2 regions of the Micromonospora sp. NPDC049497 genome follow, and region 2 is predicted to be linked to the other one. Evidence: riboswitches for the same ligand, from Rfam matches in the RefSeq annotation. Region 2 holds a riboswitch; the other holds the start of a gene.

Region 1 (5,012 bases), on a different contig from region 2:
GGAAGTCCCAGTGGCCGAAGATGTCGTGGGCGTGCAGCCCGTACCGCTGGCAGATCGTCACGCAGAGCTTCACCAGCGAGTCCAGCAGCGCGTCCGGGGGCGTCTCGGTGACGTACGTGCCCTCGTTCTCGATGCCGATGGACCGGGTGTTCTCGCCCGGACAGTGTGCGGACACCATCTGCCGGTCGCCGGCGGCCAGCCGCTCCAGGCTGCCGCGCCGTCCCTCCAGGACGTACCCGCCCCGGCTGATGGTGAAGTGCTGGCCGGTGTCGGACCAGCCGTTGCCGTCGATGTGCAGGTTCTGGCAGTCGCGGGCCAGCTTGATCGCCTGCGCCTCCGAGTAGTCGGTGACGTTCGGGAACGCCATGTGGTGCACGATGATCTTGTTGGTGGGGATCGTGCTGACCGACAGCGGGTCGGCGGGCGGGCGGGCGCCCCACTCGTCGCAGCTCAGGATCCAGTCCAGATCGGTGCCGGTCTCGGCCCGCGCGGCGGACGGAAGGGCGAGTTCGGTGCCGACGACCGCGACGGTGGCGGCGCCGAGGCCGGCCCGCAGCAGGGTCCGGCGGTCCAGTTCGGAACGGTCGACGGGCATGGCATCTCCTCGGCGTCCGGCGGTGGGGGTGGGAGCCGCATGAAAATCAGCTCCATGAGCCGTGCGTGCTGTGGAGGATATTGCCAACAAGGCGGCGCGCGCTAGAGGTCACCGTCGATCACATCCCTACAGGACCTGGGAAAGGAACCGCCGCAGGCGAGGATGTTCGGCCGCCTCGAAGATCGCGGCCGGCTCGCCGGCTTCCAGCACCACCCCCCGGTCCATGAAGGCGACGGTGTCGGCCACCTCGCGGGCGAAGCCCATCTCGTGGGTGACCACGATCATCGTCATGCCCCGGGCGGACAGGTCCGCCATCAACGCGAGCACGCCCTTGACCAGCTCCGGGTCCAGCGCCGAGGTCGCCTCGTCGAAGAGCATCACCTGCGGCTGCAACGCCAGCGCGCGGGCGATCGCCACCCGCTGCTGCTGACCGCCGGACAGCTGCGCCGGCCGCGCGTCCGCCTTCGCCGCCAGCCCGACCAGCTCCAGCTGCGTACGGGCGACCGCCACCGCCTCGTCCGCGCCGAGCCGTCGGATGCGCCGCAGGGCGAGGGTGACGTTGCGCAGCACGCTCATGTGCGGGAAGAGGTTGAACTGCTGGAACACCATGCCGACCCGCTGCCGCAGGGCGTCCGGGTCGTCGCGCAGGACGCTGCGCCCGTCCAGCAGCACGTCGCCGCGGTCCGGCTCGATCAGACGGTTGACCGTACGCAGCAGAGTGGACTTGCCGGAGCCGGACGGCCCGATCACGCAGGCGGTCGCACCCCGGGGCACGTCCAGGTCCACGCCGCGCAGCACCCGGTTGGGCCCGAAGGCCAGGTGCACGTCCCGGACGCCGACGCTCACCGAGGTGGTGGTGTCGATGCTCATCGCGGGTTCCCTCCCCGGGCACCCGGCAGCGCCAGGTCACCCTCGTCGTCGTCGGCCACCGCCGTGGCCGGCCGGCCGTGCCGCAGCCGCCGGTCGATCCAATTGACGGCGTGCGTCAGCGGCACGGTCAGCGCCAGGTAGAACAGCCCGGCCAGCAGCAGCGCGGACTGGTTGCCGGTGTTCGCCGCGTAGTCCTGTCCGATCCGGAACAGCTCCCGCTGGCTGGCCAGCAGGCCCAGGAAGTAGACCAGGCTGGAGTCCTTGATCAGCGCGATGAGCTGGTTCACCCAGGCCGGCAGGACCCGCCGGACGCCCTGCGGGATGATGACCACCCGCATCGCCTCACCCCACGAGAAACCCAGCGCGCGGGCACCCTCCAGCTGCGCGGCCTCCACCGACTGGATGCCGGAGCGGAAGATCTCCCCGATGTACGCGGCCGCGATCAGCGACAGCGCGAGGATGCCCAGCGGGTAGGGGTCGGGACCCCACAGCTCCATGCCCAACGGTGCCAGGCCCACGCCGATCAGCAGGATCGTCGCCGCCGCCGGAAGCCCCCGGAAGACGTCCGTGTACACGCGGGCCGGCCAGCGCAGCCACCGCGTCCGCGAGATGCCCGCGACCGCCAGCAGCATGCCCAGCACCGAGCCGAGCAGGGCGGCGGAGACCGCCAGGATCAGCGTGTTGGGCAACCCGACGGTGAGCATCTCGGGTAGTGCCTCGCGCATGGAGTCCCCGTCGAAGAACGTCTCCCACAGGGTGCTCAACGGATCCATCAGTGTCTCCCGCCGTCCCACTCGTGCCGTTGCCTGTTGTTAAGAAGGGGCCCCTGCACCGCGTCAGGCGTTAAGAAGGGGCCCTTCCTTTCACGCGGCCGGGACGGCCACGGTGCCGCTGCCGGGGGTGAAGTCGGCCGGGATCGGCCGGCCCGGGTAGTACTGCGCCTGGAGCTTCGTCCACGTGCCGTCCGCGATCACCTCGTCGAGGGCCTTGTCCAGCGCCTCGCGCAGCGCGTCGTTGTCCTTGGCGAACGCGTACGCGGTCGGGGCCGGGCTGAGCTCCTTCGCCGCCACCCTGATCCTGCCGTTGCTGTCCGCGGCCGACTTCTCGCCGATCTCCGCGGGCGCGATCCAGGCGTCGGCGGTGCCGGCCTTGAGCTGGTTGATCGCGCCGTTGTAGTCGGGCACCCGGACCGGGTTCAGGTTCCGGCCCGTGGCGTAGTCGTCCTGGACGGTGCCCTGCACGACCACCACCCGCTTGCCGGCCAACTGGTCGAAGCTCGTGATCGTCGAGTCGGCCGACACGTCCAGGCCGAAGTAGCCGAAGTCGTAGCCGTTGCCGAAGTCGACGGTCTTCTTCCGCGCCTCGGTGATGGTGATCGAGGAGCTGCCGACGTCGAACTTGCCGTTGGCGACCTGGGAGAGCAGCGCCGAGAAGTCGGTGCCGACGAACTCCACCGTGAGGCCGATCTTCGCGGCGGCGGCGACGAGCAGGTCGTTGTCGTAGCCGGTGAACGTTCCGTCCTTCAGGAACACGTTCGGCGGCGCGTCGGTGAGCGTGCCGGCCCGCAGCACGCCCGGCTGCAGCAGGTCGTACGGGTTGTCGGCGGCGGACGAGGCGTCCTCACCGCCGCAGGCGGTCAGGGTGGCGGCGCCGACGACGGCGGCGACGCCCAGGGCGGCGGCACGGGTGAGGGCAGGAAGGAATCGCACAGGTGTCTCCGAAGGGTTGCGCAGGCGGCGGGCACGGGCGTGCGTCGCCGGCGGTGCGCCGCGAGGGCGTACCGCTGGGTGTGGAGCAGGTGGAGTGGAAGAGCGGCGCGGTCAGCTACACGCGGCGCTGCAGACCCGCATCAGGTCGACGTGGCGGCGCCGGGTCAGGGCCGGCGGCGGGACGCAACTGCGAGCGGACATGGTTCTCCTCGGTGGCCGTGTCGGCCTGGGGAACCAGGCCACGCTTGCACCGGAACTGCTCCGGTGCCTGGTCTTCACCCGGGGCACCCCTACGTGGACGAGGGTTGCCGGCCAGCGAGCCGGGGCTTGACGCTGGCGCTCATGACCTGGTGACGACACTAGCAACGGCCTCGGGTGGATCGTCCAGCCGATATGACCACCCTCACCCGCGGTCCGCCCCCGTCACTCCTCGATCGCACCGCCGACGCGGCGCAGGTGGGCGCGGAACGTGTACGCCGGATCGGCGGCGCGACGGTCCAGGTAGTCGGCGAAGGCGGTCTGGTCGCGCAGCGTCTCGCCGGCCCGGATCCGGTGTGCCTGCAGCCGCTCGGTCCGCCGGATCCCCTCCGCCGTCGTCAGCACCTCACCGGCGCGGGCGGCGGGCAGGAACAGCACGCCGTCATCGTCGGCGACCACGAGGTCGTCGGCGGTCACCAGGTGCGCCCCGAACCGGGCGCTGGTCAGCGTGGCGGACTCCCGCTCGTCCAGGCGAGTGGGGCCCAGCGGCAGGCTGCCGTAGCTGAACACCGGGAGACCGATCTCGATCAGCTCGGGGGTGTCCCGGTGCAGACCCCACACGACCAGCCCGGCGACCCCGGCCGTGCCCGCCTCCAGCGCGGTCAGGTCACCCACGCAGGCCTCGTCGGTCCGCCCGCCGTTGTCGACCACGAGGACGTCACCCGGCGCCGCGTGGGCGTACGCCTCCAGGAACACGTCCACGCTGCCGTGGTGGCGTACCGGCAGCACCCGGCCGGCGAGCCGGTGACCGGCCACGACGGCCCGCACGCCGGCCGGCGCCGCCCGCAGCGGCACCCCGAGGCGTACGCAGGCGTCGGCCACGGTCGGCGTGGACAGGTCGGCGAAGCGTTCGATCATGAGGTTCCTCCCGACGGGTTCGGGATGGTCCGGCCGGCCACCCCGCTCCACGGGAACACGGCGGGTCTCCGCCGGCCAGGTCCAGTTCCCGTTCGGCGGCCACGTCCGGCGGAGTCGGGCAGGACTACTTCCCCGTACAGCGGGTAGCCGCCGCCGGGCGGCGGGCGCCGCCGGGAGGATCGGAGGTGCCGTGGGAGCCACCATCGTCGTTCTGGTGATCGTCGGCGTGCTGCTGGCGATGCTCGGCGCGCTGGGCATCAGGATCGTCCAGCAGTACCAACGCGGCGTCGTCTTCCGTTTCGGCCGCGTCGTGCTGCCCGTCCGGGAGCCGGGCCTGCGGCTGATCATCCCGGTCGTCGACCGCATGGTCCGGGTCAGCATGCAGACCACCGTCATCGACGTGCCCGCGCAGGGCGCCATCACCCGCGACAACGTGACCCTGACCGTGGACGCGGTCGTCTACTACCGGGTCGTGGATCCCGTGAAGGCGCTGGTCAACGTGCGGCAGTACCCGGGTGCCGTGCTCCAGATCTCGCAGACGGCGCTGCGGTCGGTGATCGGCAAGGTCGACCTGGACACCCTCCTCGCGGACCGGGACAAGGTCAACGAGGACCTCAAGGCGGTCATCGACGCCCCGACCGAGGGGCCGTGGGGACTCAACATCGAGCGGGTCGAGGTGAAGGACGTCGCGCTGCCCGAGGGGATGAAACGGTCGATGTCCC
Region 2 (5,012 bases):
CAGCAGCAGGCCGGCGACCGGGGCGAGCACCCGCACCCGGCGGTCGGCGGCGCGCGCGGCGATGCCCAGCCCGACGCCCGTCATCGCGGTGAAGAGCGGGTGGGCGAAGCCGAAGAGCAGGATCCGCACGATGAAGATGGCGATGACCTGCTGCGTGCCGGTCGCCGGGCCGTACCGCTCCACGCCGGTGGCGTAGCCGTACCCGCCCAGGTAGAGGATGTTCTCCACCATGGCGAAGCCGATCGCGGAGAGCCCGCAGTAGACCAGCGCGTCGGTGATGCCGGAGATCTCCCGGCGCCGGAAGATCAGCAGCAGGATCGGCCCGAGGGCCTTGGTCAGCTCCTCGATGAAGGGGGCCACCAGCACCCCGGTCAGCGCCGTGGGCAGCCCCAGGTCCTCGAACCGTCCCGCCGAGAAGTTGTTGACGGTCAGCGAGGCGGCGGTGGACACGAACGCGCCCCACGCGAAGCAGAAGATCAGGTACCGCAGTGGCTCCGGCTCGTACCGGTCGAGCCACAGGAAGCAGGCCACCAGCACCGGAACCGGAAGGATCGACGCGACCAGACCGATCAGCAACGCCTCGGCGCCGAGGCTCTCTCCGAGCCGGAAGAGCATGAACACGGCGCAGGCCGCGATCAGCAGGACCACCCCGGCCAGCGCCACGAAGCGTCGCCAGCCCAGCCGGCGCGTCGGCATCCTCACGGCCGGCCCGCCCGGCGGCGGGGCGTCGAGGGCGGTCGGCGACGGCGGCTGCGGCGCGCCGGACGGGGTGTCGGCCATGCGGTCAGCGTAGTCACCCCGAGCCGGCCCGGCCCGCCGCATCGGGGGCGGTATGCTGCCCGCAGGTCACGAGCGCCAGCGTCAAGCCCCGGCTTGCTGGCCGGCAACCCTCGTCGAGGTTCGCGGTGGGGTGCCCCGGGTGATGACCGGGCCCGGCCCGTTCCGTGTGCTGGGCAAGCGCGGACCCCGCCCGTGTGCCCACCCGGGGTCCCTGGACCCGGAGGTCTGGCACATGACCATCACCCTCGCACCCCCGCGCGCGGCGCGCGTCGCGCGGACCGCGCCGGCCACCTCGACGCCGGGCCCCCTGGACGTCCTCGGGGTGCCCGGTCAGATCAACCTGGACTACGCGGCCACCGCGCCCTGCGCGCGGGCGGCGGCGGACGCGGTGGCCGAGCTTCTCCCGTGGTACGCGAGCGTGCACCGCGGCGCCGGAGCGCTGTCGCGGCGCTGCACCCTCGCCTACGAGCGGGCCCGGCAGACCCTCGGTGACTTCTTCGGTGCCCGCGCCGACGACCACGTGGTGTTCACGCGGAACACCACCGACGCGCTCAACCTGCTGGCCCGCGCGCTGCCCGCCGGCACGACGGTGGTGACGTTCGGCGGGGAGCACCACGCCAACCTGCTGCCGTGGCCACGGGGTTCGGTCCGGCTGCCGGTGCCCGACTCGCCCGACGGCGCGGTACGCGCGCTGGACGCCGCCCTCACCGAGCTGCGCCGGGGCGGTACGGCCGGCGGCCACCGACCGCCGGTGCTGGTCGCGGTGACCGGGGCGGGCAACGTGACCGGGGAGTGCTGGCCGGTGGCCGCGCTGGCCCGGGTGGCCCGGCGACACGGCGCCCGGATCGCGGTGGACGCCGCCCAGCTCGCCCCGCACGCCCCGGTGGACGTGACCGCCCTGGACGTGGACTACCTGGCCGTCTCCGGCCACAAGCTGTACGCACCGTTCGGCACCGGCCTCCTGGTGGGACGGGCGGACTGGCTGGACGCCGCCCCGCCGTACCTGGCCGGTGGGGGCGCCACCAGCCACGTCGGCGCGGCCACGCACGACGTCCGGTGGGCGACCGGCCCGGCCCGGCACGAGGCGGGCACCCCGAACCTGCTCGGCGCGGTGGCCCTGGCGGCGGTGTGCGCGGCGTTCGCCGAGGCGGACCGGGTGGCGCTGCACCGGGCCGAGCAGACCCTGCTGGCCCGGCTGCGGGACGGCCTCGCGGCCCTGCCGCACGCGGTCGAGCTGCGCGCGTTCGGTCCCTCGGCGCCCCGGGTGGGGATCGTGTCGTTCGTGGTGGCCGGCCGCGAGTCCGCGCAGGTGGCGGCCGGGCTGGCCCGGGACCACGCGATCGGCGTACGGGACGGGCTCTTCTGTGCCCACCCGCTGGCCCGACGGCTACTCGCCGAGGCGGCGGCGCGTAGCGGGCGGCGGGACCTGCCGGCCACCGCCCTGCGGGCCAGCATCGGCCTGGGCAGCACGGCCGAGCACGTGGACCGGCTCCTCGCCGCGCTCGGCGACCTGGGCTGAACCGGACGGCCTCAGCCGACGGGTGGGGCGGTGGGTCGTTTCGGAGCGCTCTCCGGCTCGGCCTGCCCGCCCGCCTGTTCCCGGTCGCCGAAGGACTGCCGGACCAGCCGGTTCGCCTCCTCCTGGCTGAGGCCGGAGGCGACCAGCAGGTCACTCGCGGTGGTCCGCACCTGGGCGATCACGACGTTGCCGGAGAACCCCACCCCCTCCTTGTACGCCCGACCGGCCTCGCTGACCGCTCGCAGCGCCCGCTCCCGGGCCTTCTCCGGTTCCTCACCGACGGCGAACTCGTGCTTGAGCATGCGCACCGACTCGGCGAGGTGGGCCACCGAGTCCGGCATCGGCTCCGGGATGGCCTCCTCGTCCTCGATGAGGGTCACCGAGCGGCGGATCAGGGTGCCCGTATTGCGCATCGCCCGGTCGATCGGCTCGGCCGCCTCGCCGTAGTGGGTGAGTTCGTCGCGCCGGTGCCACCGGGCCGGCGAGAGCATCGCGGTCTCCTTCGCCCCCTCGATCGCCTCGGTGAAGGTGGCCAGTTCCTCCTTGTTGTTCCGCAGTCGTTCCAGGGACTGCTGCACCTTGTTCCGGTCCCGCTCGCGCAGGCCGTCCGCGGTGCTGTCCAGTTGGGCCGCGAGCAGGTCCAGCGCCGGGCGCGCGGCCCGGTTGATCACGCGGAGGGGGTTCAACGGCAGCAGCACGGCGGTGACCAGCAGCGCGATGCCGCCGCCGACGAAGGCGTCGACGAACCGGGGTAACTCCAGGTTCTCGGTCGACGGGCTGAGCGTGACGATCAGCACCGCCGTCGCCGCGGCCTGGATGACGATGGCGACGCTCGCGCCGGCGAAGACGGTCAGGATGATCGCCGCGAAGACCACCAGGCCGAGCTGCCACGGGCCGGTGCCCAGCAGGAAGATGAGGAGGTCGCCGAGCGCCACGCCGATCGCGACCCCGACGATCAGCTCGACCGTACGCTTGAACCGCTGGCCGACCGAGACGGCGAGCGTGCCGACCGCGGAGATCGGCGCGAACACCGGCTGCGGGTTGTTGAGGAGTTCGTGGGCCGCGAGCCAGGACAGGCCGGCGGCGAGGCCGGCCTGGACGGCCAGGCCCATCGACAACCGCACGCGGTGCAGCCGGTCGTGCAGGGTGGCGCGGCCCCGGTGCCGGATCTGCTCCATCGCCCCGGCGATCCGGGTGCCGTCGACGTCACCTGCGCCGTCGCGCAGTCCCACCCGACGCATCAGCGAGTGTCGGCGCTCCCGGGCCACGGCCATGGCCGGGACTACCCGCGCCACGCACGGTGAATCGTGCGGAAGGCTCCCCCTTTTCGACGTGCCGGAGAGAGGCGGCAGACTCGGCGGCGTGGTGGACCTGACCGAGCGGTGGCGGGCGGCGGCCCGGGACGCGGGGGCGACCGACCCGGCGGCGGTGGCCGCCGCCGGAGACGACCTGCTCGCCCGCTGGGGAGAGCCGCACCGGCACTACCACACGCTCACGCACCTGTCCGCCGTGCTGGACGTCGTCGACGCGTACGCCCCGCTGGCCCGGCGCCCGGACCTGGTCCGGCTCGCGGCCTGGTGCCACGACGCGGTGTACGACCCGCGGGCCGCGCGCGACGCCAACGAGCGGGACAGTGCCGCGCTGGCCGGCACGCTGCTCAGCCGGTGCGGTCTGCCGGCCGCCGCCGTGGCCGAGGTCCGCCGCCTGGTGCTGCTCACCGCCGGTCACGCCCCCGACCCGGCCGACACCGACGGCGCGCTGCTCTGCGACGCCGACCTGGCCGTCCTCGCCGGCACTCCGGAGGCGTACGACCGCTACGCCGCCGCGGTCCGCGCGGAGTACGCCCACGTGCCCGACCCGGCCTTCCGCGCCGGCCGCGCCGACGTGCTCCGGAGTCTCCTCGCCCTCCCCGCGCTCTTCCACCTCCCGGGACCGTCCACGGCCTGGGAGGCCGCCGCCCGCGGCAACCTCGTACGCGAACTGGCCACCCTCACCTGACCCTCCGGCCCGTCGCTCGGTCCGCCGGCTCCACCGCCACGACGATCACTCTCGGTCACGACGACGCCGGGGTCGACCACACCGCCCCGGATCGGGGAAGGCGCGACGACGGCGGGAGAGTCAGCGGGCGGGGTGGGTGAGGTGCTTGGGGCGGCGGAGGCCGGAGCGCCGCAGAAGCGCCACCAGGTCGCGGCTCGGGACCACCTCGGCGCCGAGCCAGACCGCCATGGCGAAGCGCTCGGCCGGGATGTCGTAGTGGTCCCGGTCGAAGGCCCGGCGGGACACGCCCAACGCCTCGGCGAAGGCGTGCAGCTCCGCCGGGGAGACGTCGCTGATCAGATGCGACCAGAGCCGCCCGCGCCAGGGCCAGGCCGGCCGGTCGACATAGAGCATGGCGGCCAATCTAGCCCGCCCCGCGCCGGTTGATGATCACGTGGCGACGACCGTAGCCTTCCCGGCATGGCTGGTACCCCCCTCCTCGACGAGCTGCGCGCCGCCCTCGGCGACGACGCCGTGCTGACCGACCCCGACCTGCTCCGGATGCACGAGCGGGACGAGGCCGACCTCTGCGCGTCCGGCACGCCGCTGGTGGTCACCCGCCCACGGACGACCGAAGAGGTCGTCGCGGTGGTGCGGGCGGCGGCGCGGCACGGCGTACCGGTGGTGCCGCAGGGGGCGCGGACCGGGCTGGCGGGCGCGGCGAACGCGGTCGACG

The links. A riboswitch is a leader RNA that binds a small molecule or an ion and turns the genes downstream of it on or off. The one in region 2 is predicted to bind S-adenosylmethionine.
Region 1: it holds a riboswitch for S-adenosylmethionine, as region 2 does, so the genes downstream of both, ACIBR0_RS14395 (ABC transporter substrate-binding protein) here and ACIBR0_RS22585 (aminotransferase class V-fold PLP-dependent enzyme) in region 2, are expected to answer to the same signal.

What each region holds. Positions count from the first base shown of each region.
Region 1 is NZ_JBITMC010000008.1:161,110-166,121, forward strand. It holds gene ACIBR0_RS14380 (N-acetylmuramoyl-L-alanine amidase) at 1-595, opposite strand, end outside; gene ACIBR0_RS14385 (amino acid ABC transporter ATP-binding protein) at 722-1,465, opposite strand; gene ACIBR0_RS14390 (amino acid ABC transporter permease) at 1,462-2,238, opposite strand; gene ACIBR0_RS14395 (ABC transporter substrate-binding protein) at 2,329-3,174, opposite strand; SAM riboswitch class IV at 3,411-3,522, opposite strand; gene ACIBR0_RS14400 (RraA family protein) at 3,598-4,290, opposite strand; gene ACIBR0_RS14405 (SPFH domain-containing protein) at 4,529-5,012, shown strand, end outside.
Region 2 is NZ_JBITMC010000018.1:52,211-57,222, reverse strand. It holds gene ACIBR0_RS22590 (PrsW family glutamic-type intramembrane protease) at 1-822, opposite strand, end outside; SAM riboswitch class IV at 845-966, shown strand; gene ACIBR0_RS22585 (aminotransferase class V-fold PLP-dependent enzyme) at 1,013-2,299, shown strand; gene ACIBR0_RS22580 (aromatic acid exporter family protein) at 2,311-3,540, opposite strand; gene ACIBR0_RS22575 (metal-dependent phosphohydrolase) at 3,662-4,297, shown strand; gene ACIBR0_RS22570 (DUF4031 domain-containing protein) at 4,418-4,690, opposite strand; gene ACIBR0_RS22565 (FAD-binding oxidoreductase) at 4,757-5,012, shown strand, end outside.